DNA from 2 places in the Xanthobacter sp. genome. Region 2 is predicted to be linked to the other one. Evidence: riboswitches for the same ligand, from Rfam matches in the RefSeq annotation. Region 2 holds a riboswitch; the other holds the start of a gene.

Region 1 (15,789 bases), on a different contig from region 2:
GCATGGAATGGGCGTCGGAGAGCAGGTGGCGCGCCTCTTCCATGGCGAGGCGCGCGGCGGTGACGAGGCGGTTGTTCTGGTGGCGGCGGCGGAACAGCTCCGCCTCGCTGACCACGGGGGCGGCCGCGCGGTCGGCGGCGATCAGATGAAGGCGGGAGCGCTGCCACGACGCCATCACCGCCGGGCGGATGACGGCGGAGGCGGCGCCGTCCTGGTGAAACTGTTCCCAGGCACGCGCGATCTCGCGATGTGGCACCAGCTCTGCCCTCCGGGCCGGGCGGCGCGGCGTTCCCGTGGTCGCGCCGCCTGAGCCATTGGCCGGCAGGCCGCCTTGGCCGGTGGCCGAGGTGCCCGCAGGCGGGTTCACTCCCTGAAATGCCGCGTTCTGACCGCCGGCATCGAGGCCGGCGGCGGCGGCTTTGGCGGGAGAATACGCGCACTTTCATGCCGCTCGCAAGTCCGGCCGGCCGCCCCGCGGCAGTCGTCGTCTGAAACGATCCGGCGGCGGACAACAAGTGTCCGGAAATCGGACAGTCGAAGACTTCCAGATTACATGACGCATTGCACAAAGATCAGGAGAATCCTCGCATTTATACAGTCGAGCGCGGCTGGCACGCATCCTGCCCCTCATGCTGCGAGCCGGCACCCAAAAGCCAACGCCGGCACGACAGGGAGGAAACCAGCGTGAACGTTCCCGTGGGAAACCTGCGCAGCGTCCAGGTGCTCGGCATCGATGCCGGCGGCACCATGACGGACACCTTCTTCGTGGACCAGGACGGCGACTTCGTCGTCGGCAAGGCCCAGTCCACGCCGCAGAACGAGGCCCTCGGCCTCATCGCCTCTTCTGAAGACGGGCTCGCCAACTGGGGCATGTCGCTCCACGACGCGCTCGCCCAGCTTCAGACCGGCGTCTATTCCGGCACCGCGATGCTCAATCGCGTGGTCCAGCGCAAGGGGCTCAAATGCGGCCTCATCGTCAATCGCGGCATGGAGGATTTCCACCGCATGGGCCGCGCGGTGCAGAGCCACCTCGGCTATGCCTATGAAGACCGCATCCACCTCAACACCCACCGCTACGACCCGCCGCTCGTGCCCCGCCAGCTCACCCGCGGCGTCATCGAGCGCACCGACATGATGGGCAGTGAGGTGATCCCCCTGCGCGAGGCGAGCGCCCGCGAGGCGGCGCGCGAGCTGATCGCGGAGGACGTGGAAGGCATCGTCATCTCCCTGATGCACTCCTACAAGAACCCGGTGAACGAGCGCCGCGTGCGCGACATCGTGATCGAGGAAGTGGAGAAGAGCGGCAAGAAGATCCCGGTCTTCGCCTCGGCTGATTACTATCCGGTGCGCAAGGAAACCCACCGCACCAACACCACCATCCTCGAAGGCTACGCCGCCGAGCCCTCGCGCCAGACGCTCTCCAAGATCTCCAACGCCTTCAAGGAGCGCGGCACCAAGTTCGACTTCCGCGTGATGGCGACCCATGGCGGCACCATCTCCTGGAAGGCGAAGGAGCTGGCCCGCACCATCGTCTCCGGCCCCATCGGCGGCGTGATCGGCGCGAAATATCTCGGCGAAGTGCTGGGCTACAAGAACATCGCCTGCTCGGACATCGGCGGCACCTCGTTCGACGTGGCGCTCATCACCCAGGGCGAGATGACCATCAAGAACGACCCGGACATGGCCCGGCTCGTGCTCTCGCTGCCGCTGGTGGCGATGGACTCGGTGGGCGCCGGCGCCGGCTCCTTCATTCGGCTCGATCCCTACACCCGCGCCATCAAGCTCGGCCCGGATTCGGCCGGCTACCGGGTGGGCGTGTGCTGGAAGGAGAGCGGCATCGAGACCGTCACCATCTCCGACTGCCACATGGTGCTCGGCTATCTCAACCCCGACAACTTCCTCGGCGGCGCCGTGAAGCTCGACCGGCAGCGCTCGGTGGATGCCATCAAGGTGCAGATCGCCGACAAGCTCGGCCTCTCGGTGGAAGATGCGGCCGCCGGCATCATCGAGCTGCTGGACTCTGACCTGCGCGATTACCTGCGCTCCATGATCTCGGGCAAGGGTTATTCGCCCCAGAGCTTCGTCTGCTTCTCCTATGGCGGCGCCGGGCCGGTCCACACCTATGGCTATACGGAAGGCCTCGGCTTCGAGGACGTGATCGTGCCCGCCTGGGCGGCCGGCTTCTCCGCCTTCGGCTGCGCGGCGGCGGACTTCGAATATCGCTACGACAAGTCCCTCGACATCAACATGCCGCCGGACGCCCCCGAGGCGGACAAGGTGAAGGCGGCTGAAACCCTTCAGGCGGCGTGGGAGGAGCTGACCCGCAACGTGCTGGAGGAGTTCAAGCTGAACGGCTATTCGGCCGACCAGGTGACGCTCCAGCCCGGCTACCGCATGCAGTATCGCGGGCAGCTCAACGACCTGGAGATTGAGAGCCCCATCGCCACCGCCGGCACGGCGGCCGACTGGGACCAGCTCACCGACGCCTTCAACGCCACTTACGGGCGCGTCTATGCGGCGTCCGCCCGCTCGCCGGAACTGGGCTACTCGGTCACCGGCGCCATCATGCGCGGCATGGTGCCGATCCCGAAGCCCCGCATTCCCAAGGAGCCGGAAGAGGGCGAGACCCCGCCGGAGGAAGCAAAGATCGGCACCCGCAAGTTCTATCGCAAGAAGAAGTGGGTGGATGCGCAGCTCTACAAGATGGAATCCCTGCGCCCCGGCAACCGCGTCATGGGCCCCGCCATCATCGAATCCGACGCCACCACGTTCGTGGTGCCCGACGGTTTCGAGACCTGGCTCGACGGGCATCGCCTCTTCCACCTGAAGGAGGTGTGAGGGCAGGGCTCCGTCATGCCCCCTCTCCCGCACCGGGAGAGGGGAGCAAACCCAAACAATCTCAAGAGGAAACGAACCCATGAACGTCAACGTCAACCAGACCAGCCTTCAGGGCGCCACCCGCGGCATCGTCCGTGGCGGCGAGACGCTTAAAGAACATCGCGACCGGCTGATGACGGCCACCAAGGCCACCGGCCACTATGCCGGCCTCAAGAAGCTGGAGCTGCGCGAGAGCGAGCCCATCCTCTACAACAAGCTGTTCTCCCGCCTGCGCGCCGGCGTGGTGGACGCGCGCGAGACCGCGAAGAAGATCGCGGCCTCTCCCATCGTCGAGCAGGAGGGCGAGCTGTGCTTCACCCTCTACAATGCGGCGGGCGACAGCCTTCTCACCTCCACCGGCATCATCATCCATGTGGGAACCATGGGTGCTGCCATCAAATACATGATCGAGAACGAGTGGGAGGCCAATCCCGGCGTCCAGGACAAGGACATCTTCTGCAACAACGACTGCCTCATCGGTAACGTCCACCCCTGCGACATCCACACCATCGTTCCCATCTTCTGGGAGGGCGAGCTGATCGGCTGGGTGGGCGGCGTCACCCACGTCATCGACACCGGCGCGGTGGGGCCGGGCTCCATGGCCACCGGGCAGGTGCAGCGCTTCGGCGACGGCTACCAGATCACCTGCCGCAAGGTGGGCGCCAACGACGAACTGTTCCGCGACTGGCTGCACGAGAGCCAGCGCATGGTGCGCACTACCCGCTACTGGATGCTGGACGAGCGCACCCGCATCGCCGGCTGCCACATGATCCGCAAGCTGGTGGAAGAGGTGGTCGCGGAAGAGGGCATCGAGGCCTACTGGAAGTTCGCCTACGAGGCGGTGGAGCACGGCCGCCTCGGCCTTCAGGCGCGCATCAAGGCCATGACCATCCCCGGCACCTACCGGCAGGTGGGCTTCGTGGACGTGCCCTACGCCCATGAGGACGTGCGGGTGCCCTCCGACTTCGCCAAGCTCGACACCATCATGCACGCCCCCTGCGAGATGACCATCCGCAAGGACGGCTCCTGGCGCCTCGACTTCGAGGGGTCGAGCCGCTGGGGCTGGCACACCTACAATGCCCATCAGGTGAGCTTCACCTCGGGCATCTGGGTGATGATGACCCAGACGCTCATCCCCTCGGAGATGATCAACGACGGCGCCGCCTACGGCACCGAGTTCCGCCTGCCCAAGGGCACCTGGATGAACCCGGACGACCGCCGCGTCGCCTTCTCCTATTCCTGGCACTTCCTGGTGTCGGCCTGGACGGCCCTGTGGCGCGGCCTGTCGCGCTCCTATTTCGGCCGCGGCTATCTGGAGGAGGTGAACGCGGGCAACGCCAACACCTCCAACTGGCTGCAGGGCGGCGGCTTCAACCAGTATGACGAGATCCACGCCGTGAACTCGTTCGAGTGCGCCGCCAACGGCACCGGGGCGACCGCGGTGCAGGACGGCCTCTCCCATGCCGCCGCCATCTGGAACCCGGAAGGCGACATGGGCGACATGGAGATCTGGGAACTGGCCGAGCCGCTGATCTACCTCGGCCGGCAGATCAAGGCCTCCTCGGGCGGCTCCGGCAAGTATCGCGGCGGCTGCGGCTTCGAGAGCCTGCGCATGGTCTGGAACGCCAAGGACTGGACCATGTTCTTCATGGGCAATGGCCACATCTCGTCCGACTGGGGCCTGATGGGCGGCTATCCCGCCGCCTCCGGCTATCGCTTCGCCGCCCACCAGACCGGGCTGAAGGAGCTGATCGCCTCCGGCGCCGACATCCCGCTCGGCGGCGACACCGACCCGGAGAACCCCACCTGGGACGCGATGCTGCCCAAGGCGCAGATCAAGCGCGACAAGCAGGCCATCACCACCGAGGAGATGTTCTCCGACTACGACCTCTACCTCAACTACATGCGCGGCGGCCCCGGCTTCGGTGATCCGCTCGACCGCGAGCCCCAGGCGGTGGCCGACGACATCAACGGCGGCTACGTGCTGGAGCGCCTCGCCGGCGATGTCTACGGCGTGGTGGTGAAGAAGGGGGCCGGCGGCCTCGTGGTGGTGGACGAGGCGGCGACCAAGGCCGCCCGTGCGGACATCCGCAAGGCGCGCATCGCCAAGTCCGTCCCCACCCGCGAGTGGATGAAGGGCGAGCGCGAGAAGATCCTCGCCAAGGATGCGGGCACCCAGGTGCAGCAGATGTTCGCCGCCTCCTTCAAGCTGGGTCCGAAGTTCGAGCGCGAGTTCCGGGCCTTCTGGGACCTGCCGGAGAGCTGGGTGCTGAACGAGGAAGACATCGGCATCCCCACCTACGGCTCGCGCTACTCCATGGACATCTCCGAGCTGCCGGACGTGCGCACCGTGCAGTTCGTGGAGGAGTGATCCCTCCACTGGGCGGCGGTCCGCGCCGCCGCCCGTTTTTTCTTACGGCCGTCATGGCCGGGCTTGCCCCGGCCATCCACGTCGGCGGGCCGGGTGCAACGCTTCGCAAGGGTGATCAGGCGGCACGACGTGGATGCCCGGGACAAGCCCGGGCATGACGAAATCCAGAGAGCCCTCTCCGCGCGGAGAGGCGAGGAAACCCAGAAATATTCAGGAGGAAACCATGTCCTATACCCGCGCCAAGATCGTCGATCTCGTGGAAGGCAAGATCGATCCCGATACGCTGCACCAGATGCTGTCCACGCCGAAGGACCCCGAGCGGTTCGTGACCTATGTGGAGATCCTGCAGGAGCGCGTTCCGTGGGATGAGAAGATCATCCTGCCGCTCGGCCCGAAGCTCTACATCGTGCAGCAGAAGGTCTCCAAGAAGTGGACCGTGCGCTGCGAGTGCGGCCACGATTTCTGCGACTGGAAGGACAATTGGAAGCTGCATGCCCGCGTCCACGTCCGCGACACGCCGCAGAAGATGGAGGAGATCTATCCCCGCCTCATGGCCCCGACGCCCTCGTGGCAGGTGATCCGGGAATATTTCTGCCCCGAGTGCGGCACGCTCCATGACGTGGAGGCGCCGACCCCCTGGTATCCGGTGATCCACGACTTCCAGCCCGACATCGACGCCTTCTACACCGAATGGCTCGGCCTGCCGGTGCCGGAACGCGCCGCGGCGTGAGGGCCGTCTCCTCTGCTCCCCGGACCAGCGACGGCGAAGCCGGAGCGCCGATCCGGGGCCCAGGGGAAACACCCGCGCAGCGGGGCCAAGCCTGAGAGCGGCGGGGCAGGAAGCGCCTTCGGCGGTCTGTTGCGCTGGACCCCGGCTCGCATTCCACTTCGTTGCATGCGTCCGGGGTGCGAGACGGGTTCAGCCCGGCGTCACGCGGGAGGAAGGGGGCTCAGGGCACCCCTTCCTTTCGCCGTTTCAGGCGCCGGCGCCTTCCGTATTGCCGGTCATCGTATTTCCAGTCGTCGTCTTGCCGGCCATCGCCGCGCGGCGGCCGGCGGCCCGGGGGGCGGGCGGGTTGATGGCGGCCAGCGCCGCCACGCAGAGGCCGATCACCAGCACCCACACGGCCGGGCGGGGGCCGAGGTCGAGGGTGAAATTGGCATCCAGCACCAGAAACGGGTCCACCCGCGTCGCCAGCGCATACCAGAGCATTTCCACGCCCGCCGTGAGCGCGGCCCCGGCCACGGACAAGCCCGCCATGGCGAGGGGCGAGACGGCCTTCCCGCTGCGCCCGGCGACGCGGAAAGCGAAGAGCAGCAGGAAAATGCCGGCCATCAGCACCGGCTCGGTGACATCCAGCTTCGACTGCATGAAGAAATGCACCGTGCCCAGCACCGCGATGGCGTAGACGGCCATGTGCAGCCGGTTCCACCGCGTCGCGCCGAGCCGCTTGATGGCGCCATCGGTGGAGGTGGCGCCCAGCGCCACGAGCAGCCCCACCGCCACCGCGCCGATGGTGAGGTAGATGCGCAGCACGATCTCGCTCAGCGCCCGGCCGAAGCCCTGGTCGATGATGTAGAGCGTGAGGTGGAGCGCCGCATAGCTGAGCGCCGCGAGGCCGAAGATGCGCCGGCCGAAGTGCAGCTTCGGCATGTTGAACAGCCGCCGCAGCGGCGTCACCGCCAGCGTCACCGCGAGGAAGCGGATGGCCCACAGGCCGGTGAAATGGATCGCCTCCGTCCACGGCCGCGCGCCGAGCTGGCCGTTGGCGGCAAGGCCCACGAGCCACACCGCCGGCAGGATGCTGGAAACGAGGAACAGGGTCTTCTCGGGGCTGAAACGGCCGGACCGCTCGTGAAACAGGGGCATCGGGACCTTTCGGCAAAGCTGCGCAGGCGCCCGCCCGGCGCCTGCTTCCCCTTACGCCGGCCCCTGCGGCAGCGTTACGGCCGCCGCCTGCACGATGGCGTGAAGTTGGACGTGAGCGTATCTCAGGCGTTCAGCTCGCCTTCGATCTGCGCCTTGAGGCCGGGCTCGATGCCCAGCGCGCCGGCGAGCCAGTCCAGATAGGCGTGCTCGGCGTCGTTGTCCGGGCGGATGGCGAGGGCCGAGGCCGCGTAGATTTGCAGCGCCGCCTCCGGCGTCGTCGCGGCGGCGACCACCTCGTTGGGGTCCACCGGCGTGGTGAGGATGGCGATGAGGGCATCCCGCTGGGGAGAGCCGGCGCCCATGCGCTCCAGCCCGCCGCCGATGCGGGAGACCTCCTCCTCATCGATCTCCCCATCGGCCTGCGCGGCGGCGGCCATGGCCGAGAGCAGCACGCCGGAGAAGGCTTCCGGGCCACCCGGCGCGGCGGCGGGGGAGAAGGCGGCTTCCGGCGTGCCGGAGGTGAAGGCCGCGCGTCCGCCGGCCCCCGCCTGCCACTTGCGGTACGCCTTCCAGGCCAGCATCCCCATGATGGCGAGGCCGCCATATCGCATCAGGTCGCTGCCGCCCGATGAGGAGGGTTGATGGCCGGGCTGGGGCGAGGGCTGCGGCTGGCGATAGTCGGAGACCGGGGGCTCCGGCTGGGGATAGCCGCCGGCCGTGGACGAGCCGCCGCGGCCGAGGGCTTCCGAGGCGAGATCGCCGAGACCTCCGCCCGCGCCGCCCGACATGCCGCCCCCCTGCGTGGAGCCGCCGGACGGCCCGCCCGCGCCACCACCGAGAATCTGGCCGAGAATGTCCTCCAGCCCGCCGGAGGAACCGCCCGCCGCGCCGCCGGACGGACCACCCTGCGGCGCTCCGCGTCCTCCGCCGAGCACCTGGCCCAGGATGTCGCCGAGGCCGCCGGGCAGTCCCGACGGCGCTCCGCCCGCTCCGCCGCGCTGACCGCCGCCACCGAGCACCTGGCCGAGGATGTCACCCAGCCCGCCCGGCAGGCCGCCGCCGGTCTGCTGCGCGCCGCCGCCCCGCACGCTGCCCGAGCCGAGCGCCGCGCCGATGAGCTGTCCCAGAAGATCACCCGTTCCGGCCATGGCTTCCTCCCTCAAGGTGCCGCTGCGCGGGGCAAGGCCCGGCTGCGATCGGGCTGCTACAGCCCTGTTGAGTCCAAATGCGGGCATGATCTTGCTTATGGGGCCGCCCGAGCCCGCGCGTGAGCTAAGGACGAAGTCCGCACCCGGACAAGCCCGAAGATACTCCGCCCCGGCTCAATCGGCTTACGAAGTCGCGATCAGATGACGCCGGATCTTGTCCGCTACCGCCGCCGCGTGGGTCTGCGCCAGATCATGTCCCGCCCCCGGCAGGATGCACAGGCGCGAGTTTGGCAGCAGGCGCGCCAGCCTTTCCCCGACAGCCACCGGGCTGATGGGATCGGCGTCGCCCCACAGCAGCAGCGTCGGCGCGCGGACCGAAGGCAACCGGTCGGAGAGATCATCGACGGGATCGGCGATCCACCGCGCCGCGTGCGGGAAGGCGCCGAAATAGTCCGGGCGCCAGTCTTCTCTGCCCAGATCAGCCACCGGAACCCCGCCGGAGGTCACGCACAGAACAAGCGTCCGGACGAGGTGGGGGAAGGCGAGCGCCAGCTTCAGCGCGATGTAGCCGCCCATGGACTGGGCGACGATGGCCACCGGCTGGCGCATCCGGTCCGCGACCAGGCCGACGAGATCATCGATGCTGTTCACGTCCGCGCTGGCGGGCTGGCTGCCCAGTCCGGGCCAGGAGAAGAACGTGCCCTCCCATGCGGCCCGGTCCGCGACGGGCTTCCAGAACGCGGCGTCTCCCGTTGCGCCGGGCAGGAACAGCGTCTCGATCATGGCTTGGCGGGCCGGATGGCTGCGGGCGGCTAGACCGCCACCGGGGCCTTGATGGCCGGGTGGGGATCGTAGTTCACGATCTCGATGTCCTCGTAGCGGAAGGCGAAGAGGTCGCTCACCGCCGGGTTCAGCCGCAGGGAGGGCAGGGCGCGCGGGGTGCGGGAGAGCTGCTCGCGCGCCTGATCGAGATGGTTCACATAGAGGTGCGCATCGCCCAGCGTATGGACGAAATCGCCGACGCCCAGCCCCGTCACCTGCGCCACCATGTGGGTGAGCAGCGCATAGGAGGCGATATTGAACGGCACGCCGAGGAACACGTCCGCCGAGCGCTGGTAGAGCTGGCAGGAGAGCTTGCCCTCCAGCACGTAGAACTGGAACAGGCAGTGGCAGGGGGGCAGGGCCATCTTCGCCACGTCCGCCGGGTTCCAGGCGGTGACGATGAGGCGGCGCGAATCAGGGTTGCGGCGGATGTCGGAGACCACCTGCGCGATCTGGTCGATCACGCCGCCCTCCGGCGTCGGCCAGGAGCGCCACTGGTGGCCGTAGACCGGGCCGAGATCGCCCTTGGCGTCGGCCCACTCGTCCCAGATGGAGACGCCGTTTTCCTTGAGGTAGCGGATGTTGGTGTCGCCGGCGAGAAACCACAATAGCTCGTGGATGATGGATTTCAGGTGCAGCTTCTTGGTGGTCACGAGGGGGAAGCCGCGCGCCAGATCGAATCGCATCTGGTGCCCGAACACCGAGAGGGTGCCGGTGCCGGTCCGGTCGTCCTTGCGCACGCCCTCATCGAGAATGCGGCGCAGGAGCTGGTGGTAAGCTTCCATTAGGTATGTCCGGCCAAGATCAAGCGCCATAAGGCTTTCGCCGTCCGACTTTAGCCCGCCCGTCCGGATGCGGCCAGCACCCGCCGGCCGCCATCCACATGCCGGCGGGAACATGGTTGCCGGCTTCTTATGGCAAGGCTGACGCTGGGACAGGTGTGGCACGGCGGGGGCAGATGGCGAAAAAGTGAGGGATTTCCGCAGCGTATGACCCTTGGAGACCCCCTTTTTCGCCACGACCCGGCCGTATTAGACCAGCAAGAGCACGCACCAAGACTCGTGACGATCAAGGGCAAGACACATGAGCTCCCAAACCAACCTCACGGCAGCGCTGCTCGAGGTTCGCGCCTATCTGGCGCAGGAAGCGCAGGCCGAGGACTTCCGCAACGAGGCCGCCTGGGAGGCGGGATCGAGCCGCGAGGAGCACGCCGCCAGCGATGCCCTCACCCGGCTCGACGAGGTGCTGCGCCAGGTCAAGGCCCAGCAGCGCCCGAACAAGGAAGACCGCGCCCAGTCGCGCAACCACGACCGGGTGCGCCTGCACCACGCTCACCTCGCGGCGTGAAACGTGGCGAGGCGGTCCATGGCTGCCTCGCTCCCCGGCCAAGCGACGGCGCAGACGGAGCGCTGAGCCGGGGACCAGGGGAGAGTCCGGCGCAGCCGGCGATTCTCCTGAGCCGTTGAATTGAAGCGCCTGCGGCGGTTTCTTGCGCTGGACCCCGGCTCGCATTCCGCTGATCGCTGCATGCGTCCGGGGTGCGAGGGTCTCCTGATCTCCGCCTACCCCCGCCCATCAGGCGCCGCCGATGGCCTCGAACAGCGCGGCATCCGCGCCGAGGCCGGCATTGGGGGTGGTGAGCAGCGTGTCCCCGTAGAACACCGAATTCGCCCCCGCGAGGAAGCACAGGATCTGCGCCTCGCGGCTGAGGGCAGCGCGTCCGGCCGAGAGGCGCACCCGCGAGGCGGGCATGACGAGGCGGGCGGTGGCGACCATGCGCACGATCTCCAGCGGGTCCACCGGCGGGCGATCGGCCAGCGGCGTGCCTTCCACCGCCACCAGCGCATTCACCGGCACGCTTTCGGGATGCGGATCGAACCCCGCCAGCACCTGCAGCATGGCCGCGCGGTCGCGCATGGTCTCGCCCATGCCGATGATGCCGCCGGAGCACAATTCGATGCCCGCCGCGCGCACGCAGGTGAGGGTGTCGATGCGGTCCGCATAGGTGCGGGTGGTGACGATCTCGCCGTAGAAATCCGGCCCCGTATCGAGATTGTGGTTGTAGGCGGTGAGCCCGGCCTCGGCGAGGCGCTGGGCCTGATGCGGCTCCAGCATGCCGAGCGTCACGCAGGCTTCCATGCCGAGCCCGCGCACGCCGCGCACCATCTCCAGCACGGCGTCGAACTCGCGCCCTTCCTTCACCCGCCGCCACGCCGCGCCCATGCAGAAGCGCTCGGCGCCGTTGGCCTGCGCCTGCCCGGCGAGGGCGATGACGGAGGCGGGATCGAGGAACTTCTCCCGCGTCAGGTCCACTTCCGCATGGCGTGCGGACTGGGAGCAATAGGCGCAATCCTCCGGGCAGCCGCCGGTCTTGATGGAGAGCAGGCTCGCCCGCTGCACTTCGTTGGGATCGTGATTGGCGCGGTGGACGGCATTGGCCCGGCCGACCAGCTCCAGCAAGGGCAGGTCCATGAGGGCCGCGATCTCGTCAACGGTCCAGTCGTGGCGGATCGTGCCGTCTTCAGCCATGCCCATATGCCCATGCTCCTTGCGATGTGGGAGGGCTGGTCTAGTCGGCTTCGCGGCGCGTTCCAATACCGCCGGCATTCCCAATTGGGTGACTTGACCTATGCGCGTGCTGCAGTGCAGCGTTGACATTGGGCTTTCGTATACATCACAGTGTCATTGTTCCAAGGGGGGTCCCGGAAGGGGCTGAGATATCGCAAGTTCGCGGGGGTTATGCTCCGCGGCGCCGCGATGACCCTTCGAACCTGATCCGGGTCATACCGGCGAAGGGATCGGAACTTGTGCTTCCCGGCGCTCAGCGTCGCTCCGCACCCGTCTCCTAGCTCAACACCCCGGTTCTCGTTGAAAGCGCAAGCTGAACGGAGATCCGCAATGCTGGACGAAGCCTCGACGTCCTCCCTGAAAGTCACCACCGGGCCGCTGCCCCATTCGCGCAAGGTGTTCGTTTCCGCCACCCGGCCGGACGTGCGCGTCGCCATGCGCGAGATCGCGCTGACCGATCCGTCCGAGCCGCCGGTGAAGGTGTACGACACCTCCGGCCCCTATACCGACCTCGATGCCGTCATCGACCTCACCAAGGGCCTGCCGCAGCTGCGCGCCCAGTGGATTCGCGAGCGCGGCGACGTGGAAGAGGTGGAGGCCCGCGCCGTCCGCCCCGAGGACAACGGCCTGAAGGAGGGCCAGTCCTCCACCCTGCCGCAGTTCGATCTCTCCGGCCGCAGGCCGCTGCGCGCCAAGGCGGGCAAGCGCCCGACCCAGATGGCCTATGCCCGCGCCGGCATCATCACGCCCGAGATGGAATATGTCGCCGCCCGCGAGAACCTCGCCAAGGTGAACGGCGGCGCCCATCCGCACCATCAGGCCATGGGCCTCGGCGCGGCGATCCCCGCCGAGATCACGCCGGAATTCGTGCGGCAGGAAGTGGCGCGCGGCCGCGCCATCATCCCCAACAACATCAACCACCCCGAAACCGCGCCGATGGCCAGCGGCCGGAACTTCCTCGTGAAGATCAACGCCAACCTCGGCAACTCGGCCGTGACCTCGGGCGTGGCGGAAGAGGTGGACAAGCTGGTGTGGGCCACCCGCTGGGGCGCCGACACGGTGATGGACCTCAGCACGGGCAAGAACATCCACACCATCCGCGAATGGATCATGCGCAACTCGCCGGTGCCCATCGGCACCGTGCCGCTCTATCAGGCGCTGGAGAAGGTCAACGGCGTCGCAGAGGACCTGACCTGGGAGATCTTCCGCGACACGGTGATCGAGCAGGCCGAGCAGGGCGTGGACTACATGACGGTGCACGCCGGCGTGCGTCTGCCCTTCGTGCCGCTCACCGCCAACCGCGTCACCGGCATCGTCTCGCGCGGCGGCTCCATCATGGCCAAGTGGTGCCTCGCGCACCACAAGGAGAGCTTCCTCTACGAGCACTTCGAAGAGCTGTGCGAGATCCTCGCCCAGTATGACGTAGCCTTCTCGCTGGGCGACGGCCTGCGCCCCGGCTCCATCGCCGATGCCAACGACGCCGCGCAGTTCGCCGAGCTGGAGACGCTCGGCCAGCTTACCGAGATCGCCTGGAAGTACGATTGCCAGGTGATGATCGAGGGCCCCGGCCACGTGCCGCTCCACCTCATCCGCGAGAATGTGGAGAAGCAGCTCAAGGTCTGCCACGAAGCGCCGTTCTATACCCTCGGCCCGCTGGTGACGGACATCTCCCCCGGCTACGACCACATCTCCTCCGCCATCGGCGCGGCGATGATCGGCTGGTTCGGCACGGCGATGCTCTGCTACGTCACGCCGAAGGAGCATCTCGGCCTGCCCGACCGCGACGACGTGAAGACCGGCGTCATCTCCTACAAGATCGCCGCCCACGCCGCCGACCTCGCCAAGGGCCACCCGGCCGCGCGCATCCGCGACGATGCGCTCTCCCGGGCCCGCTTCTCCTTCCGCTGGCGCGACCAGTTCGCGCTGTCGCTCGACCCGGAGACGGCCGAGCGCTTCCATGACGAGACGCTCCCTGCCGAGGGCGCCAAGGTGGCGCACTTCTGCTCCATGTGCGGGCCGAAGTTCTGCTCCATGAAGATCTCGCAGGAGCTGAAGCTGGAAGCCGGCGACATCGCCCGCGCCCAGGCCGACAACCTCGCCTCCTCGGGCATGGCCGAGATGGCCCAGAAGTTCCGCGACGGCGGCGGCCTGATCTACACGCCCGCCCCGGAAGTCGCGCCCCCTCCGCCCGCCGCGGCGGAGTGAGGGCAGGGCGCTGACGGCGCCAGCGCAGGACTGAAAAGAAAAGGCCGGGCCTTCGCAGCCCGGCCTTTTTCACATTCCGGCTCGCGAGCCCGTCAGGCCGGCGCGCCTTCCTTCAGCAGCTTCCAGGTGATGGAATCCAAGAGCGCCTCGAAGGAGGCGTCGATGATGTTGGGGGAGACGCCCACCGTGGTCCAGCGGTCGCCGGTCTCGTCCGCGCTCTCGATCAGCACCCGCGTCACCGCCTCCGTGCCGCCGTTGAGCACGCGCACGCGATAGTCGGTGAGATGCAGCCCGGAGATGAAGGGCTGGTACTTGCCGAGATCCTTGCGCAGGGCCACGTCCAGCGCGTTCACCGGGCCGTTGCCCTCGGCGGCGGAGATCATGGTCTCGTCGTCCACCTTCACCTTCACGATGGCTTCCGCCACGGTGACAAGCTCGCCCTGCGCGTTGTAGCGCCGCTCCACATTCACCTTGAAGCGCTCCACCGCGAAATAGTCCGGCACCGAGCCCAGCATCCGCCGCGCCAGCAGGGCGAAGGACGCGTCCGCCGCCTCGTAGGAATAGCCCAGCGCCTCGCGCTCCTTCACCTCTTCCAGAAGGCGGGAAATGCGCGGGTCCTTCTTGTCCACCGGCACGCCGAGGCGCTCCAGCTCGGAGAGCACGTTGGAGCGGCCGGCCTGGTCGGAGACCATCACCCGGCGGCGGTTGCCCACCTTTTCCGGGGCGACGTGCTCGTAGGTGGCGGGATCCTTCAGGATGGCCGAGGCGTGGATGCCGGCCTTGGTGGCGAAGGCGCTTTCGCCCACATAAGGCGCGTGCCGGTCGGGCGCGCGGTTCAGCATCTCGTCCAGCGTGCGGGAGACGTGGACCAGCTCGCCCAGCGCCTCCTCGCCCACGCCGATGTCGAAGCGCGCCGCATAGTCCTTCTTGAGCAGAAGGGTGGGGATGAGCGAGCAGAGGTTGGCGTTGCCGCAGCGCTCGCCAAGGCCGTTGAGCGTGCCCTGGATCTGCCGCGCGCCGGCGCGGACGGCGGCCAGCGAATTGGCCACCGCCTGCTCGGTGTCGTTGTGGGCGTGGATGCCCACATTGGTGCCCGGCACCACCTTCACCACCTCGGTGACGATGGCCTCCACCTCGTGGGGCAGGGTGCCGCCATTGGTGTCGCAGAGCACCACCCAGCGGGCGCCAGCCTCATAGGCGGTGCGGGCGCAGGCGAGGGCGAAGTCGCGGTCTTCCTTGAAGCCGTCGAAGAAATGCTCGCAATCCACCAGCGCCTCGCGCCCTGCGGCAATGGCCGCCTCCACGCTCTCGCGGATGGAGGCGAGGTTCTCCTCCTTGGTGGTCTCCAGCGCCACCCGCACCTGATAGGCGGAGGACTTGGCGACGAAGCAGATGGCATCGGAATGCGCCGCCAGCAGCGCCGCCACGCCGGGATCGTTGGAGGCCGAGCGGCCGGGGCGCTTGGTCATGCCGAAGGCGGTGAGGCGGGCCTTCGCCTCGTGCTTCTCGGCAAAAAGCTGGGTGTCCGTGGGATTGGCGCCGGGATAGCCGGCCTCCACATAGTCCACGCCCAGCCGGTCCAGCAGGGAAAGCACCCTGAGCTTGTCGGCCACGGTGAAATCGACCCCGTTCGTCTGCGCCCCGTCGCGCAGGGTGGTGTCGAAGAGGTAGAGGCGTTCACGCCCCTCGGCAGTTGCGCCCGTCATTGCCCGGCCCCTTCCCCCAGCGTCTTCGTCATCGCCGTGTTGGCGAGCCAGGTGTCGGCCAGCGGCACCATGTTGCGGCGCTGGGGCTCGTAGCCGCGCTTCTGGAAGAAGCCGAGGGCGGTGTCGCTGGCGTCCACCGTGAGCTTGCGGGTGCCGCGGGCCTTGGCGAGCGTCTCGGCGGCGTCGCACAGGGCCTTGGCGACGCCGGTGCCGGCGGCGTCC
Region 2 (15,789 bases):
CGCCGTGGCCTTCCTGCCGCGCTCCCAGGTGGACATCCGCCCGATCCGCGACGTCGGCCCGCTGATGCACAACCAGCAGCCCTTCCAGATCCTCAAGATGGATCGCCGTCGCGGCAACATCGTCGTCTCCCGCCGTACCGTGCTGGAAGAGACCCGCGCCGAGCAGCGCCACGAGCTGGTGCAGAACCTCGAAGAGGGTCAGGCCATCGACGGCGTGGTCAAGAACATCACCGATTACGGTGCGTTCGTTGACCTCGGCGGCATCGACGGCCTGCTGCACGTCACCGACATCGCCTGGCGCCGCGTGAACCACCCGACCGAGGTGCTCAACATCGGCCAGACGGTGAAGGTCAAGATCATCAAGATCAACCACGAGACCCACCGCATCTCGCTCGGCATGAAGCAGCTTCTGGGAGATCCCTGGGAGGGCATCGAGGCCAAGTATCCGGTGGAGGCCCGCTTCAAGGGTCGCGTCACCAACATCACCGACTACGGCGCGTTCGTGGAGCTGGAGCCCGGCATCGAGGGCCTCATCCACGTCTCCGAGATGTCGTGGACCAAGAAGAACGTCCACCCCGGCAAGATCGTCTCCACCTCCCAGGAGGTCGAGGTTCAGGTGCTGGAAGTGGATTCGGCCAAGCGCCGCATCTCCCTCGGCCTCAAGCAGACCCTCCAGAACCCCTGGGAGGCCTTCGCCGAGAAGTATGCGCCCGGCGCCGTGGTGGAAGGCGAGGTCAAGAACAAGACCGAGTTCGGCCTGTTCCTCGGCCTCGACGGCGATGTGGACGGCATGGTCCACCTCTCCGACCTCGACTGGAACCGTCCGGGCGAGCAGGTGATCGACGAATACCGCAAGGGCGACATGGTGAAGGCCGTGGTGCTCGACGTGGACGTCGAGAAGGAGCGCATCTCGCTCGGCATCAAGCAGCTGGCCGGCGATCCCTTCGCCGACGCGGGCGAGGTGAAGAAGGGTGCTGTCGTGACCTGCGAAGTCACCGACGTGAAGGACGGCGGCATCGAGGTGAAGCTCACCGGCACCGACCTCTCCGCCTTCATCAAGCGCTCCGAGCTCGCTCGCGACCGCAACGACCAGCGCCCCGAGCGCTTCTCGGTCGGCGACAAGCTCGACGCCCGCGTCACCCTGTTCGACCGCACGGCGCGCAAGGTGCAGGTCTCCATCAAGGCGATGGAGATCGCGGAAGAGCGTGAGGCCGTGGCCCAGTTCGGCTCGCAGGATTCGGGCGCTTCGCTCGGCGATATCCTGGGTGCCGCGCTGAAGCAGCGCGCCGCCGACACGGCCGACACCGCCGAGGAGGCGGACAAGGAAGACTGATCGCTCCACGCGATCGGACTTCTCTGAAAAAACGAAGGGCCGGTGCATTGCACCGGCCTTTTTTTCAACCCATGCGCCATTCAGACGCCGACTGGCATCCTTGTGCTGGGATCAGCACGGAAGTATCCAAGTCTTGGTTGTCAATGGGAGGTTTGCCATGAAGCGCAGGATAATTTCCCTCGGCGTCGTCGCCGCGGTCTCGCTCGCCGCCACGGGTTCGGCCTTCGCCCTCACCGGCAAGGAGTTCCTTCGCAAGTACAACAAGGACAAGGACAGCACCGTCGAGATCGTCGAGGCCATCGACCTCGGGACCAAGGTGTTCAAGGCCATCAATCCGGACAAGGACAAGACCCTCGAGGCCGCCGAGACCAAGGGCCGGCTGACCGACGAGGATTGGGCCGCCGTGAACAAGGACGGCGACAAGACCCTGGAGCTGGACGAGTGGCTCATCATCGTGCGCAAGCGCTTCAACGATGCCGATGCCAACAAGGACGGCAAGCTGACCGAGGCCGAGCTGGATTCCCCCGCCGGCCAGCAGCTTCTGCTGCTCATCGCCAAGTGAAGCTGACGGCACGCCGCGCCTGATGCGGCTGGGGAGGGCGTGGCGTCCTCCCCCAGTGAAAAGCGCGTAGGCGCGCCGCTGTGGCGGCGCCCCTTGTCCCAGCCCCTGCTTCAGTTGAGACGCAGCAGGAAGCGCCGGTTCACCGCCTGCAGCGGGCGGGCGTTCATGGGGAAGATGGCGCGGAAGGCGTCGATGTCCGCCTGCGCCACCTCGATGGGCGCCCCAAACACGTTCCAGTCCACGATTTCCGAGCAGGGCGGCGTGGTCAGCGACCCCTCGTAGCGATAGGTACCGCGCGCCGACGGCAGGAAGCCGGCCGGATCGAGCGGCGCAGCCAGCGTCTTGTCCCCGGTCTTGCGCGGCGCGGCAGCCATGATCGAGGAGAAGCCGGCATTGGCCGCGCCGGGCACCATGAACACACCGGCCACCAGCAGTCCGCCTTCGGGCGCCGCATGGACGAAATGGGCCTCCATGGCGGTGCGCTTGCCGTCGATGGCGTGCTCGCTCGGCGCGTGGAAGTGGAACTGCTTGAGCGCGTAGGTCTTACCGCCCATGGTGGCGGTGCCCCCGTCGCCGGTCACGTCGGCCTGGATGGTATGGCCGTTGTTCACGACCTTGTAGGCGAACGGCTTCCAGGCAAGCACCGGGCCGGCGCTCTCCGCCTTGACGGCGCCTTCGAGATTGATCGGCGATTGCTGGCTGCCCACCGAGCAGGCCGAAAATCCCTTTTCGAGCGAACCCCATTCCTGCGGTCCGCCGTGGCCTTCATAGGTCCAGTGCGCTCCCTCGGAAGCGCGGGCGGCGTTGGCGCAGACCGGGCAGGCGACAAGGCCCGCAAGCAGCGTGCGACGATTGATGGTCATTGAATTGCCCCTTGTATGGCGGTTCCTCCGCTGCGGCCAAGCTTACCAGCGCTGGGGATACTCGCAAAAGCCGATACTGTTCCGGGATGGATCAGATTGCGGCTGACGCGGCTGCTGCCAGGGCGGCGAAGGCGGCTCGCGGATCGTCCGCGCGCATGATTCCCCCCATGACCGCGACGCCCTTGGCCCCCGCGGTGAGGCAGGCCGGCGCCGTCTCTGCGTCGATGCCGGCGAGCGCGACCACCGGCACGGCGCTCGTGCGGGCGAAGGCCGAGAGCCCTTCAAGCCCCAGCGCCGGTCCGTATCCCGGCTTGGATCTTGTGAGGAAGACGGGGCTCGCCGTGATGTAGTCGAGCGCGGCCGGATCGGCGGCGGTGGCCTCCGCCAGGGTGTGGGTGGACAGGCCGATCAAGGCCCCCGGCCCAAGGAGCGCCCGTGCGGCCTTCGCATCCCCGCCGCCGGAGAGGTGCACGCCGTCCGCAGCGGCGGCCTGCGCCAGCGCGGGCGGGCCATGCAGCGTCAGGCGGGCATCGAAGGGGGCTGTCACGGCGCGCAGGCGGGCGAAGAGGGCGATCTGCGCTGCGGCCGGCAGGTCCTTCTCCCGCAGGCTCACCCATCTGCACCCGCCGGCGCAGGCTGCGGCCACCACGTCCGCCAGATCGCCCCGCGCCAGCGTGCGGTCGGTGATGAGGAGCAGCGGCGGCGTCGGCAGATGGGGCAGGGGTCAGCTCCCGACCAGACCGAACTCGGGGCTGGAGGCCTCCGCGTGCAGCTTGCGCGGGATGCGGCCGGCGAGGCGGGCGAGGCGGCCGGCGTCCACCGCGTGGCGGAAGGCGGTCGCCATGCGCACCGGATCGAGCGCCTTGGAGACCGCGGTGTTGAGCAGCACTGCCGAGCAGCCCAGCTCCATGGCAAGTGCCGCGTCGGACGCCGTGCCGATGCCCGCGTCCAGCACCACCGGCACGGGCGAGCGGGAGCAGATCAGCTCGATCATGTGCGGATTGGCGATGCCGAGGCCGGTGCCGATCATGGAGCCGAGCGGCATGACGGTTGCGGCGCCGAGGTCCGCGAGCTTCTGGCAGGTGACGGGATCGTCGTTGCAATAGGGCAGGACGACGAAGCCGCGCGAGACCAGCTCCTCGGTGGCCTTCAGCAGCTCCTCCACATTGGGATAGAGCAGCTCGCGGTCGCCGATGACCTCCAGCTTCACCCAGTCCGTCTCCAGCGCCTCGCGGGCGAGTTCGGCGGTGAGCACCGCATCCTTGGCGGTCTGGCAGCCGGCGGTGTTGGGCAGGATGTGCACGCGGCCGGTGAGGAGGTCCGTCAGGCTCTCCTCGTAGCCGGCGAGGCTGATGCGGCGGATGGAGGCCGTGGCCATCTCGCTGCCCGAGGCGGCCAGCGCATCGAGGAAGACCTTCTGGTTGGGATAGCCCGCCGTGCCCAGGAACAGCCGCGACGAGAAGGTGCGGCCGGCGATGACGAGGGGATCGGCGTTGGGATTTTCGAACGCGCTCATGGTGCTTCTTCCCGGCGCCCGCGCACGAGCGCTCTGTTCTGTTCGGCCGGGGCTCAGCCGCCCTGCTTGGCCTCGATGATTTCCACGGCGTCGCCTGCGGAAAGGCGCGCGTCGGTCCAAGTGCGGCGAGGCACCACCGCGCCGTTCACCGCCACCGCGATGCCCTTGCGCTCCGGCTCAAGCCCCTTGGCGACGAGCAGGTCGGCAACGGTGGCGACGGGATGCGCTTCCTCGGCGCCGTTCACCTTCAGGGCCAGCATGGCGCTCACTCCGCCGCCGCGCGCGGCGGGCCGAAGCGCTCCGCGCCGAAGGGCCGGGCCACGTCCGCAATGGTGCCGCTGAGAATGTGGTCGGCGATCACCTGCGTCGTCACCGGCAGAAGGAGGATGCCGTTGCGGTGGTGGCCGGTGGCGTAGACGAGGCCGTCCACCTCCGGGCTCGGGCCGAGGATGGGCGCATCGTCCCGGCTGCCGGGGCGGAAGCCGACCCATTGCTCGACGATGCTCAGCTCTTCCAGCGTCGGCAGCGCCCGCCACGCATGGGTGAGGAGCGCGAGCTGGCCGCCGGCCGTGAGGTCGGTGTCGAACCCCTTCTCCTCGGTGGTGGCGCCGAGGATCAGCCGCCCATCGCGCCGCGGCACGAGATAGGAGCCCGGCGCCCACAGCACGTGGGAGAGGATGGGTGCCGCCGGGTCCATGCGCAGCGAAAGCATCTGCCCCTTGATGGGGCGCACCGGCAACGGCGTCGCCGGGGTAATGTCCACACCCCGGCTCCAGGCGCCGGCGGCCAGCACCACCACGTCGGCGGCATGGTGGGTCTCGCCGGTGACGACGCCGGTGGCCCGGCCGCCGGCGGTCTCAACCCGGCTGACCGGGGTGTGTTCGTGAAGCGTCGCGCCGGCCTTCAGCGCGGCGATCTTCAGCGCGGCGGCAACCTTGCGGTTGTCGACCTGATGATCCTCCGGGCTCAGCACGCCGCCGGCGAGGCGGGGGGCGAGATAGGGCTCGCGCCGACGCACCTCGGCGGCGGTGAGCCACTGGACGGGCAGGCCGAGGCCCTGCTGGAAGGCGAACAGGTGGCGCAGCTTGGCGAGATCGTCCGCCGTGAGGGCGATGGTGATGGTGCCCTCGGTGCGCAGGTCCACCTCTTGTCCGGAGGCATGCTCCAGCTCCGCCGCGAAGGCGGGCCACAGGGTCTGGCTGGCGCGGTTGAGCGTTAGCAGGCCTTCCTCGCCGGGCTCGGCCTCGGCGCAGGCGGCCAGCATGCCGGCGGCGGCGCGGCTCGCGCCTTGCCCGGTCTCACCGGCGTCGAACAGGTCCACCGGGCAACCCGCCTCGGCGAGGCGCCACGCGAGGGCGAGGCCGATGACGCCGCCGCCCACGATGGCCACATGGGGACGGGCCACACGCGGTTTCGCCTTTCCCGCCGGTGCAGAGCCGGCTTGCGATGAAGGTGCGAATGTAAACTGCGACAAGCTCTCGCTCATCGGCATCTCCCTACGCTGGCATGATCCAGACAGGTTCGATGGGTGTGATCTCAGCCGCGCATGATGCGCGGCACCCCAGGCCGTGTCTGTTATTTACTCATGCCGGCCGCAGAACTGCAAGAGGCGGGGCGCCCGGGACGAGGCGGACCTCAGCGGTTGAGCTCGCTTTCGTCCAGCTGGCGCGCCTCGTCGGCGAGCATGATCGGGATGCCGTCGCGGATGGGATAGGCGAGGCGGGCGGCGCGGGAGATCAACTCCTGGCGCTCGCGATCATATTCCAGCGGCCCCTTGGTGAGGGGGCAGACCAGGATTTCGAGCAGCTTGGGGTCGACGTCGTGGCCGGGACGCTGGGACTGGATCATGTTCTCGCTCTTTGGTGCCGCGCGTTTCGAGGGCAAGGGGTCCGCGGCGCGCCACCATAGCGGCGCCGGGGTGGCCTTTCACCAGTGATTTTCGCGACATCACGGCCGCTGATGGGCATATCACGCGGTTTCGCTGTCTTTCCGCCCCCGCAGCCCCTAATGAAGCGGCCTTGGAATCGCGCCCTCGGGAGCCCAATGGATCGACGCTTGGCCCTCGGGCTTCTTCTCGGCTTCGTCGCGGTCGTGATGTTCGGCGCGACGCTGCCGCTCACCCGCTTCGCGCTGCACGATTTCAGCCCCTGGTTCATCAGCTTCGGCCGCGCCGCCTTGGCGGGCTTTGCGGCGCTCGGGCTGGTGCTGGCGCTGCGCCGGCCGTGGCCGTTCGGCCAGCCCAAGGTGCTGTGGCGCCTCGCCGTGTCCTCTGCCTGCCTGATCTTCGTGTTCCCGCTGGCCATCGGCGTCGCCACCCAGACGGTGCCGGCGGCCCATGGCGGCATCGTGCTCGGCCTTCTGCCCCTGTGCACGGCCATCGCGGCCATGCTGCTGGCCGGGGAGCGGCCGGGCCTCGGCCTGTTCGCCGCGAGCGCGGTGGGGGCCGGGCTTGTGGTGGCCTTCGCCTTGCGCAACGGCGCGGGCGGCGCGCTGGGAATGGGCGACAGCCTCTTGTTCCTCGGCGTCATCGCCTGCGCCATCGGCTACGCCGTCTCCGGCGGCCTCGCGCGCACCATGTCGGGCTGGGAGGTGATCGCGTTCATGCTGATCCTCTGCCTGCCGGTGACGCTGCCGCTCGCGCTCCTCACCTTTCCGTGGGGTGGGGCGGGCACTGTGGCAGGCGCCTCCTGGGCGGCACTGGTCTATCTCGGCCTCTTCAGCCAGCTCATCGGCTTCTTCTTCTGGAATGCCGGGCTCGCCATGGGCGGCATCGCCCGCGTCGGCCAGATGCAGCTTCTTCAGACCTTCGTGACGGTGGGACTCGCCTGGCCCATCAATGGCGAGGTGCCGGACGCGGAGACCGTGGCCTTCGCCGCGGGCGTGGCGCTGGTGGTCGCGGTGGCGCAGCGGACCCGCTCCCGGCCGCGCTGATCCTGCAAACGAAAACGGCCCGCCGAAGCGGGCCGTTCTTTACGTCTCGGATTACCGGAAGGCTCAGGCCGCCTTGGAACGGGCGGTGATGAGCTTGCGGTTCACCAGCACCTCGGCGATCTGCACCGCGTTCAGCGCGGCGCCCTTGCGCAGATTGTCCGACACGCACCAGAAGGCGATGCCGTTGTCCACGGTCGGGTCGTCGCGCAGGCGCGAGATGTAGGTCGCGTCCTCGCCGGCCGCCTCGTGGGGGGTGGCGTAGCCGCCCGGCTCACGGGTGTCGATGACGAGGATGCCGGGCGCCTCGCGCAGGATCTTGCGCGCGTCGTCGGCGGACAGCTCCTTCTCGAACTCCACGTTCACCGCCTCGGAGTGGGAGATGAAGACCGGCACGCGGACGCAGGTGGCCGTGAGCTTGATCTTGGGGTCGAGAATCTTCTTGGTCTCGGCCACCATCTTCCACTCTTCCTTGGTGAAACCGTCGTCCATGAAGACGTCGATCTGCGGGATGAGATTGAAGGCGATGCGCTTCGGGAACTTCTTCGGCTCCACCGGATCGGAGACGAAGACGGCGCGGGTCTGCGAGAACAGCTCGTCCATGGCGTCCTTGCCGGCGCCGGAGACGGACTGGTAGGTGGAGACCACCACGCGCTTGATGGTCGCAGCGTCATGCAGCGGCTTCAGCGCGACCACGAGCTGCGCCGTGGAGCAGTTCGGATTGGCGATGATGTTCTTCTTGGTGAAGCCGACGATGGCGTCCGCATTCACCTCGGGAACGATCAGCGGCACGTCCGGGTCCATGCGCCACTGGGAGGAATTGTCGATGACGACGCAGCCCTGCGCGCCGATCTTCGGCGACCACTCCTTGGACACGGCTCCGCCGGCCGACATCAGGCAGATGTCGGTGTCGGAGAAGTCGTAGGTCTCGAGTGCCTTCACCTTCAGGGTTTTATCGCCGTAGGAGACTTCCACGCCCTGCGACTTTCGCGAGGCGAGCGCGACGACCTCGTCCGCGGGGAAACCCCGCTCGTCGAGGATCGAGAGAATCTCCCGGCCCACGTTGCCCGTGGCGCCGACGACGGCGACCTTGTAACCCATGATGTTCCTCGGATGTCTCGGCCCATGCGGCCGAAGACCGTGCTTTTAGGCCGAACCCCCTGGCCTTGCAAATCGAAGATTCGCGATCGGGCACGGCATCCGCGCATTCAACTGTTGCGTCAACGCAACGCGCCGGCGTCGAGAAGGCGGGAACATGGCACCAAGGAGGCGGGTTTCCTTGCGCAGGGGACAAACGTCTATTAATCCAGTCAAGGTCGGCCCTGCGCCGATCTGGGAGGATGCCATGGGTTTCGCGTCGTTCACCACCTTCGCTGCTTTCGCCCGTTCGGGCCTGAAGACGGCGCTCTCGGTGTCGCTGGCGGCGGCAGCCATTGCGGCGACCACCGGTGCCTTTTCCATCGCGTCCGCCGACAGCGCCGAGGCGCAGACGGTGAAGAAGCGCAACCGTATCGTGGTGGAGCGTCGCTCCTATCTCGATGCCGGCACGGTGGTGAAGCCCGGCTCCAAGTCGTACCTCGATTACGCGCTGCCGCCCGGCTACTTCTACCCCACCTATGGGCCCACCGCCGCCGGCCCCGGCCCCATCACCGGCCTGCGCTGGCCGCTGCCGGGCGCCTTCGACCTGCCGGGCTTCTGAGCCAAGGTTGCCGAAGAACACGGAAGGGGCCGCCTCGCGGCCCTTTTTTGTGCGGTGAAATCACAGCGATTTCGCGGTGTTTAATTTTTATCCCGGCCAAGCATGACATTTCCGCTTGTGCGCGCCATAACGGCCCTATGCCGCGCCGTCGGCCCGACCTTCCAGCGCAAGATGCCCCTTAAGAGCCCATGCCCCGCCCCCGCTTCGCGCTGCCGATGCTGAGCCGCCAGCCCCGCCGCAGCGTCATTCCGGGCTTTCGGCTCTCGCTCGGCCTCGCGCTGCTCTATCTCGGCCTCATCGTGCTCCTGCCCATCGGCGCGCTGCTGCTGAAGGCGGCGGACGTGGGCTTCGAGCGCTACATCGCCATCATCACCTCGCCGCGCACACTCGCCTCCTTCCAGGTGACGCTCACCACGGCGGCGCTGGCGGCGCTGTTCAATGCCATCTATGGCCTCGCTCTCGCCTGGGTGCTGGTGCGCTACGAATTCCCCGGCAAGCGCCTGCTGGATGCCATGGTGGACGTGCCGTTCGCCCTGCCCACGGCGGTGGCGGGCCTCGCGCTGACGGCGCTGTTCGCCAAGAACGGCTGGTTCGGCGCGCCGCTGGCACAGTGGGGGATACAGGTGGCCTACGCCCCGGCCGGCATCGTCTGCGCCATGGCCTTCACCTCCATCCCCTTCGTGGTGCGCACGGTGCAGCCGGTGCTGGAGGACATGGAGCCGGAACTGGAGGAGGCGGGCGCGACGCTGGGCGCGAGCGACCTCACCATCTTCCGCCGCATCATCTTTCCCACCATCTTCCCGGCCTTCCTCGCCGGTACGTCGCTGGCCTTCGCCCGCTCGCTCGGGGAGTTCGGCGCGGTGGTGTTCATCGCCGGCAACCAGCCGTTCCGCACCGAGATCGTGGCGCTGCTCACCTTCATCCGGCTGGAGGAATATGACTACGCGGCCGCCGCGGCGATCGCCGTCACGATGCTGGGCCTCGCTTTCATCATGCTTCTGATCGTGAACGCCGTGCAGGCGTGGCATCAGAAGTTTGCGATGGGGGATGCCTGATGGCCCGTCCCGTGAACCGCCACCGCCTGCGCGTCGGCGACGGCGGGGTGACGCGCTCGGTGATTCTCACGCTGGTGCTGGCGACCACCGGGCTGGCGCTCATCGCGCCGCTGGCCGTCATCTTCGCCGAGGCGTTCGCGCGCGGCGTGCCCACCTATCTCGAAGCGCTCGCCCGGCCGGATACGCTGCACGCGGTGGGGCTGACGCTGCTGACGGCCCTCATCTGCGTGCCGCTCAACACCGCCTTCGGCATCGCCGCCGCCTGGGCGGTGACGAAATTCTCCTTCCGCGGGCGCAACCTGCTGCTGGCGGTGGCGGAGCTGCCCTTCTCCATCTCGCCCATCGTTGCGGGCGTCGCCTATCTCTTCGTCTATGGGGCGCAGGGGCTGTTCGGGCCGTTCCTGCAGGCACACGACATCAAGATCATGTTCGCCGTGCCGGCCATCATCCTTGCCAGCCTGTTCGTCACCGCGCCCTTCGTGCTGCGCGAGCTGGTGCCGCTGATGATGGCGCAGGGGCGGGACGAGGAGGAGGCGGCGGTCAGTCTCGGCGCCTCGGGCTTCGACGTGCTGCGGCTCGTTACCCTGCCCAACGTGAAATTCGCGCTGCTCTACGGTGCCGCTTTGTGCAATGCGCGGGTGATGGGCGAGTTCGGCGCCGTCTCCATCGTCTCCGGCAACATCCGCGGCCAGACCTCGACTTTGCCGTTGCAGATCGAGCTGCTCTACCAGGACAGCCACGCGGTCGCCGCCTTCGCCGCGGCGACGGTGCTGGCGGGCGTCGCCCTCTTCACGCTGGTGGCGAAGTATCTGATCGAGCGGGCAGAGCGGGCGCGGGGCGAGATCGTCGCGCCGCGCCGGCCGGGGCACTGATCGGTTCGGCTCCGGTCTTCGACCGGCGCCGATTGCTTCGCTCAGGCGCCGCGCGGGCTTGAACCAGCCTCAGGCCGCAGCGGCGGTGCCCGTGGCGGCGGCGATTTCGCGCTTCATGGCGGCGATGGTCGCGGCATAGTCCTTGGCGCCGTAGATGGCGCTGCCGGCGACGAAGGTGTCCGCCCCGGCCGCGGCGATGGCGCCGATATTGTCCACCTTCACCCCGCCGTCGATTTCCAGCCGGATGTCCTTACCCGAGGCGTCGATGTGCTCGCGGATGGCCTTCAGCTTGTCCAGCGCCGAGGGAATGAAGGCTTGCCCGCCGAAGCCGGGGTTCACCGACATGACGAGAACCAGATCGAGCGCGTCCAGCGTGTAGTCCAGCACCGAGAGGGGAGTGGCCGGGTTCAGCACCAGGCCGGCCTTCACGCCCTTGGAGCGGATGAGCTGGAGCGAGCGGTCCACATGCTCGGACGCTTCCGGGTGGAAGGAGATGAGGTCGGCGCCGGCGCCTGCGAACGCCTCGATCATGCCGTCCACCGGCTTCACCATCAGATGCACGTCCACGAACGCCTTGGTCGCCTTGCGCAGGGACTGGAGGATCAGCGGGCCGATGGTGAGGTTGGGGACGTAATGGTTGTCCATCACGTCGAAATGGATCCACTCGGCGCCGCCCTCGAGCACCGCATCCACCTCGGCGCCGAGGCGGGTGAAGTCCGCCGAGAGGATGGAGGGGGCGATGATGGGATAGGCGCGGGCCATGGGGATCTCTCCTTAACGACTGGATAGGCGGGGCGCGGTCTCGTGCCCCGGCCGACTGGAGCGTCAGTGGAAGGAGAGCCGGGACCCAGCGCAATATTGCGCCGAAGGCGGCTCCCTTCATGACCTTCGCAGACATGAGCCTGCTGCGCAGGACCTTTCCCTGGACCCCGGATCAGCGCTCCAGCTGCGCTGTCGCTTGTCCGGGGAATGAGGCAGCCGTGGCTGCCTCAGGCACTTCTATAGGCACGGCGCCGGGTGGGCGCCAGCCGTCCCCTCAGTGCACCACCTGCGCCAGCTCTCCGGACGCATAGCGCTTGGCCATCTCGTCCAGTTCGATGGCCCGGATCTTCTCGGCCTTGCCGGCGGAGCCGAAGGCCTCGAAGCGGGCGATGCAGACCTTCTTCGCCTCTTCCATGGCGGCGGCCATGAACTTGCGCGGGTCGAACTCGCTCTTGTTCTTGGCGCCGACGCGGCGGATGGCGGCGGTCATGGCGAGGCGGATGTCGGTGTCGATGTTCACCTTGCGCACGCCGTAGCGGATGCCTTCCTGGATCTCCTCCACCGGCACGCCGTAGGTCTCCTTGATGTCGCCGCCATAGGTGCGGATTTCCTCAAGCAGCTCCTGCGGCACCGAGGACGAGCCGTGCATCACCAAATGGGTGGTGGGGATGCGCTGGTGGATCGCCTTGATGCGGTCGATGGCGAGGATGTCGCCGGTGGGCTTGCGGGTGAACTTGTAGGCGCCGTGGGAGGTGCCGATGGCGATGGCCAGCGCATCGCACTGGGTCGCCTTCACGAACTGGGCCGCCTCGTCCGGATCGGTCAGCAGCTTGGAATGGTCGAGGGCTTCCTCGGCGCCATGGCCGTCCTCGGCCTCGCCCTTGCCGGTCTCCAGCGAGCCGAGGCAGCCGAGTTCGCCTTCCACCGACACGCCCACCGCATGGGCCAGCTCCACCACCTTGGCGGTGACGGAGACGTTGTAGTCGTAGTCCGCCGGGGTCTTGCCGTCTTCCTTCAGGGAGCCGTCCATCATCACCGAGGAGAAGCCGGACTTGATGGCGCCCATGCAGACGGCCGGGGAGGCGCCATGGTCCTGGTGCATCACCACCGGGATCTCGGGATAGGCCTCCACGGCGGCCGCGATGAGGTGGCGCAGGAAGGCTTCGCCGGCATATTTGCGGGCGCCGGCCGAGCCCTGGAGGATGACCGGCGACGAGGTGGCGCGGGCGGCGTCCATGATCGCCTTCACCTGCTCCATGTTGTTCACGTTGAAGGCCGGCAGTCCGTAGGAATGCTCCGCCGCATGGTCGAGCAGCTGGCGCATGGAAACGAGGGCCATAGTCCTCTCCTCTTCAAAGTTCAGGTCGGCGCCGCGATGCGCGCGCCATGGTTCCGTCCGCACCGTCATCCCCGGCCTGTACCGGGTTCACGGTGCTGCTTGGCTGCTGTCCGTCGCCTTCACCGGTCCGGCGGACCCGGCGCGGGCCGGGTCGATCGTTTCGTCCGGTGGCGCCCCCGCCCAGCCGTCCCCCGCAGGGGAGAGGCCTTCATTGGCGCTCACCCTACCGCGCGGCGCACCGCGTCGGCCACAGCTTCCGGTGTAAAGCCGAACAGCGGCCACAGGTCCTTTTCCGGCGCCGATTCGCCGAAGCGGTCGATGCCGATGGCGATGATGCCGTCGGCGCGGGTGCCGGAGAGGCCGCGCCAGCCGCGGGTGACGCCCGCTTCCACCGCCACCACCGGCACGCCCTTGGGGAAGAGGGCCGCGCGCTCGGTCTCGGTCAGCGCCTCGAAGCGCTCGCGGCAGGGCATGGAGACGATGCGGGTGGGAATGCCCGCGGTGTCGAGCAGGTCCGCCGCCGCCGCTGCCAGCTTCACTTCCGAGCCGGTGGCGACGAGCACGGCACGGGCGAGGCCCTCGCTCTCGCGCAGCACGTAGGCACCGGCCTCGATACCCTCGATCTGCGCCGCGTCGCGCGGCCAGCACGGCAGGTTCTGCCGCGACAGGATGAAGGCGCTCGGGCCATTCGTGCGGGTCAGGGCGGCATGCCAGGCGGCCAGCGTCTCCACGGTGTCGGCGGGCCGCCACACGTCGAGGTTGGGGATGAGGCGCAGGCTCTCCACATGCTCCACCGGCTGGTGGGTGGGACCGTCCTCGCCGAGGCCGATGGAATCGTGGGTGAGGATGTAGATGACCCGCTGGCCCATGAGCGCGCTCATGCGCATGGCGTTGCGGGCGTAATCCGAGAACACGAGGAAGGTGGCGACGAAGGGGATGAACCCGCCGTGCAGCGCGATGCCGTTGGCGATCGCCGACATGCCGAACTCGCGCACGCCGTAGAAGATCTGGTTGCCGGCGGGATCGCGGGTGATCGGCACGGCGCCGGGGAAGGTGGTCAGGTTGGAATGGGCGAGGTCCGCCGAACCGCCGAGGAATTCCGGCACCGCCGGAGCGAGGGCGGCAAGGGCCAGCTGGCTCGCCTTGCGGGTCGCCACCGTCTCGGCCTTCTCCACAGTGGCCTTCAGGGCCGCCGCGTAGGTCGCAGCGAACGCGGGGGAGAGGTCGCCTTTGAGCCGGCGGCGGAATTCGGCCGCTTCCGCCGGATAGGCGCGCTCATAGGCTTCCATGCGCGCGTCCCAGGCCGACTGGCGGGCCGCGCCGGAGCGGCGGGCATCCCACAGGGCATAGATGTCCTCGGGCACCTCGAAGGGCGCGTGGTCCCAGCCCATGGCGGCGCGGGTGCGGGCGATCTCCTCGGCGCCGAGCGGGGCGCCGTGGGTGTCCTGGTGGCCTTCCTTGGTGGGCGCGCCGCGGCCGATGGTGGTCTTGCAGCAGATCAGCGTCGGCTTGCCGGTCTCGGACAGAGCCGCCTCAACCGCATCGCGCAGCATGGCGGGGTCGTGGCCGTCCACGTTGCGGATCACCTGCCAGCCATAGGCGGCGAAGCGGGCCGGGGTGTCGTCCGGGAACCACTCTTCCACCTTGCCGTCGATGGAGATGCCGTTGTCATCATAGAAGGCGACGAGCTTGCCGAGGCCGAGGCGCCCGGCGAGGGAGCAGGCCTCGTGGCTCACGCCCTCCATCAGGCAGCCGTCGCCGAGGAAGACGAAGGTGCGGTGATCGACGATGGAGAGGCCCGGCCGGTTGAACTGGGCGGCCAGCGTCTTTTCGGCGATGGCCATGCCCACCGCATTGGCAAGGCCCTGGCCGAGCGGGCCGGTGGTGGTCTCCACGCCCGGCGTCATGCCGAGTTCGGGATGGCCGGGGGTGCGCGAATGCAGCTGGCGGAAGCGCTTCAGCTCGGCGATGGGCAGATCGTAGCCGGTGAGGTGAAGCAGGGCATAGATCAGCATTGAGCCGTGCCCATTGGAGAGCACGAAGCGGTCGCGGTCGGGCCAGGAGGGGTCTGCCGGATTATGCCGCAGATGCTCGCGCCAGAGCACGGCGGCGATCTCGGCCATGCCCATGGGCGCGCCGGGATGGCCCGATTTCGCCTGCTCCACGCCGTCCATGGCGAGGGCGCGCAGGGCCGCCGTTACCGGCCAGCCGAGCGCGCCGGGAGAACGGTCGACAGGCGCCGGAGCGTCGGCAGCGGCGAGTGCAGCGGCGTGGGCGGTCATTGTTTTCTCCCTCCGGCTCGTGACCCCGCGCAACACCCCGGGCGTCGCCGGGTGGTCGGAAGGGCCTGCCAATTGTCAGTTACGCAAAACGCGCGCCATCACGTGCCGGAAGAAGCGCTCGGCTCCGGTCCGGAAAGGGTGGGGGGAGGGCAGCAGCCACGCGTCCAAGGTCGCCCGGGCTTCGGGGCTCAAGAACGTGCCGCCCTCCCCCCTCACCCTCCCCCCGGCGCGGGGGAGGGGAGCTTCGCGCCCGGCTCAGCCGGCGCGGCGCTTCCTGTCCATCAGCTTCATGATGAGCGGGGTCAGCAGGAGCTGCATGGCGAGATCCTGCTTGTTGCCCGGGATGACGATGGAATTCGCCCGCGACATGAAGCTGTTGTGGATCATCGACAGCAGATAGGGGAAATCGATGCCGTGCGGGTCGCGGAAGCGGATCACGACCATGGATTCGTCCGGCGTCGGGATCCAGCGGGCGACGAACGGGTTGGAAGTGTCCACCGTCGGCACGCGCTGGAAGTTGATGTCGGTCTCGGTGAACTGCGGGCAGATGTAGCGCACGTAATCGGGCATGCGCCGCA

Evidence for each region. A riboswitch is a leader RNA that binds a small molecule or an ion and turns the genes downstream of it on or off. The one in region 2 is predicted to bind thiamine pyrophosphate.
Region 1: it holds a riboswitch for thiamine pyrophosphate, as region 2 does, so the genes downstream of both, thiC (phosphomethylpyrimidine synthase ThiC) here and thiO (glycine oxidase ThiO) in region 2, are expected to answer to the same signal.

The regions. Positions count from the first base shown of each region.
Region 1 is NZ_JAYRPE010000058.1:138,697-154,485, forward strand. Features, by position in the region: gene ACE3QW_RS17095 (sigma-54-dependent Fis family transcriptional regulator) at 1-367, opposite strand, end outside; gene ACE3QW_RS17100 (hydantoinase/oxoprolinase family protein) at 685-2,838, shown strand; gene ACE3QW_RS17105 (hydantoinase B/oxoprolinase family protein) at 2,918-5,248, shown strand; gene ACE3QW_RS17110 (acetone carboxylase subunit gamma) at 5,472-5,978, shown strand; gene ACE3QW_RS17115 (sulfite oxidase heme-binding subunit YedZ) at 6,225-7,118, opposite strand; gene ACE3QW_RS17120 (tellurite resistance TerB family protein) at 7,241-8,266, opposite strand; gene ACE3QW_RS17125 (alpha/beta fold hydrolase) at 8,450-9,049, opposite strand; gene ACE3QW_RS17130 (thymidylate synthase) at 9,079-9,873, opposite strand; gene ACE3QW_RS17135 (hypothetical protein) at 10,172-10,435, shown strand; gene bioB (biotin synthase BioB) at 10,664-11,623, opposite strand; TPP riboswitch at 11,772-11,904, shown strand; gene thiC (phosphomethylpyrimidine synthase ThiC) at 11,987-13,861, shown strand; gene cimA (citramalate synthase) at 13,954-15,567, opposite strand; gene ACE3QW_RS17155 (GNAT family N-acetyltransferase) at 15,564-15,789, opposite strand, start outside.
Region 2 is NZ_JAYRPE010000072.1:55,446-71,234, forward strand. Features, by position in the region: gene rpsA (30S ribosomal protein S1) at 1-1,333, shown strand, start outside; gene ACE3QW_RS21210 (hypothetical protein) at 1,491-1,895, shown strand; gene ACE3QW_RS21215 (carbonic anhydrase) at 2,006-2,758, opposite strand; gene ACE3QW_RS21220 (thiamine phosphate synthase) at 2,850-3,479, opposite strand; gene ACE3QW_RS21225 (thiazole synthase) at 3,483-4,274, opposite strand; gene thiS (sulfur carrier protein ThiS) at 4,328-4,534, opposite strand; gene thiO (glycine oxidase ThiO) at 4,540-5,679, opposite strand; TPP riboswitch at 5,749-5,848, opposite strand; gene ACE3QW_RS21240 (Trm112 family protein) at 5,910-6,122, opposite strand; gene ACE3QW_RS21245 (DMT family transporter) at 6,318-7,205, shown strand; gene ACE3QW_RS21250 (aspartate-semialdehyde dehydrogenase) at 7,269-8,303, opposite strand; gene ACE3QW_RS21255 (hypothetical protein) at 8,548-8,901, shown strand; gene cysT (sulfate ABC transporter permease subunit CysT) at 9,090-9,956, shown strand; gene cysW (sulfate ABC transporter permease subunit CysW) at 9,956-10,828, shown strand; gene rpe (ribulose-phosphate 3-epimerase) at 10,898-11,590, opposite strand; gene fba (class II fructose-bisphosphate aldolase) at 11,865-12,929, opposite strand; gene tkt (transketolase) at 13,148-15,211, opposite strand; gene ACE3QW_RS21285 (phosphoribulokinase) at 15,467-15,789, opposite strand, start outside.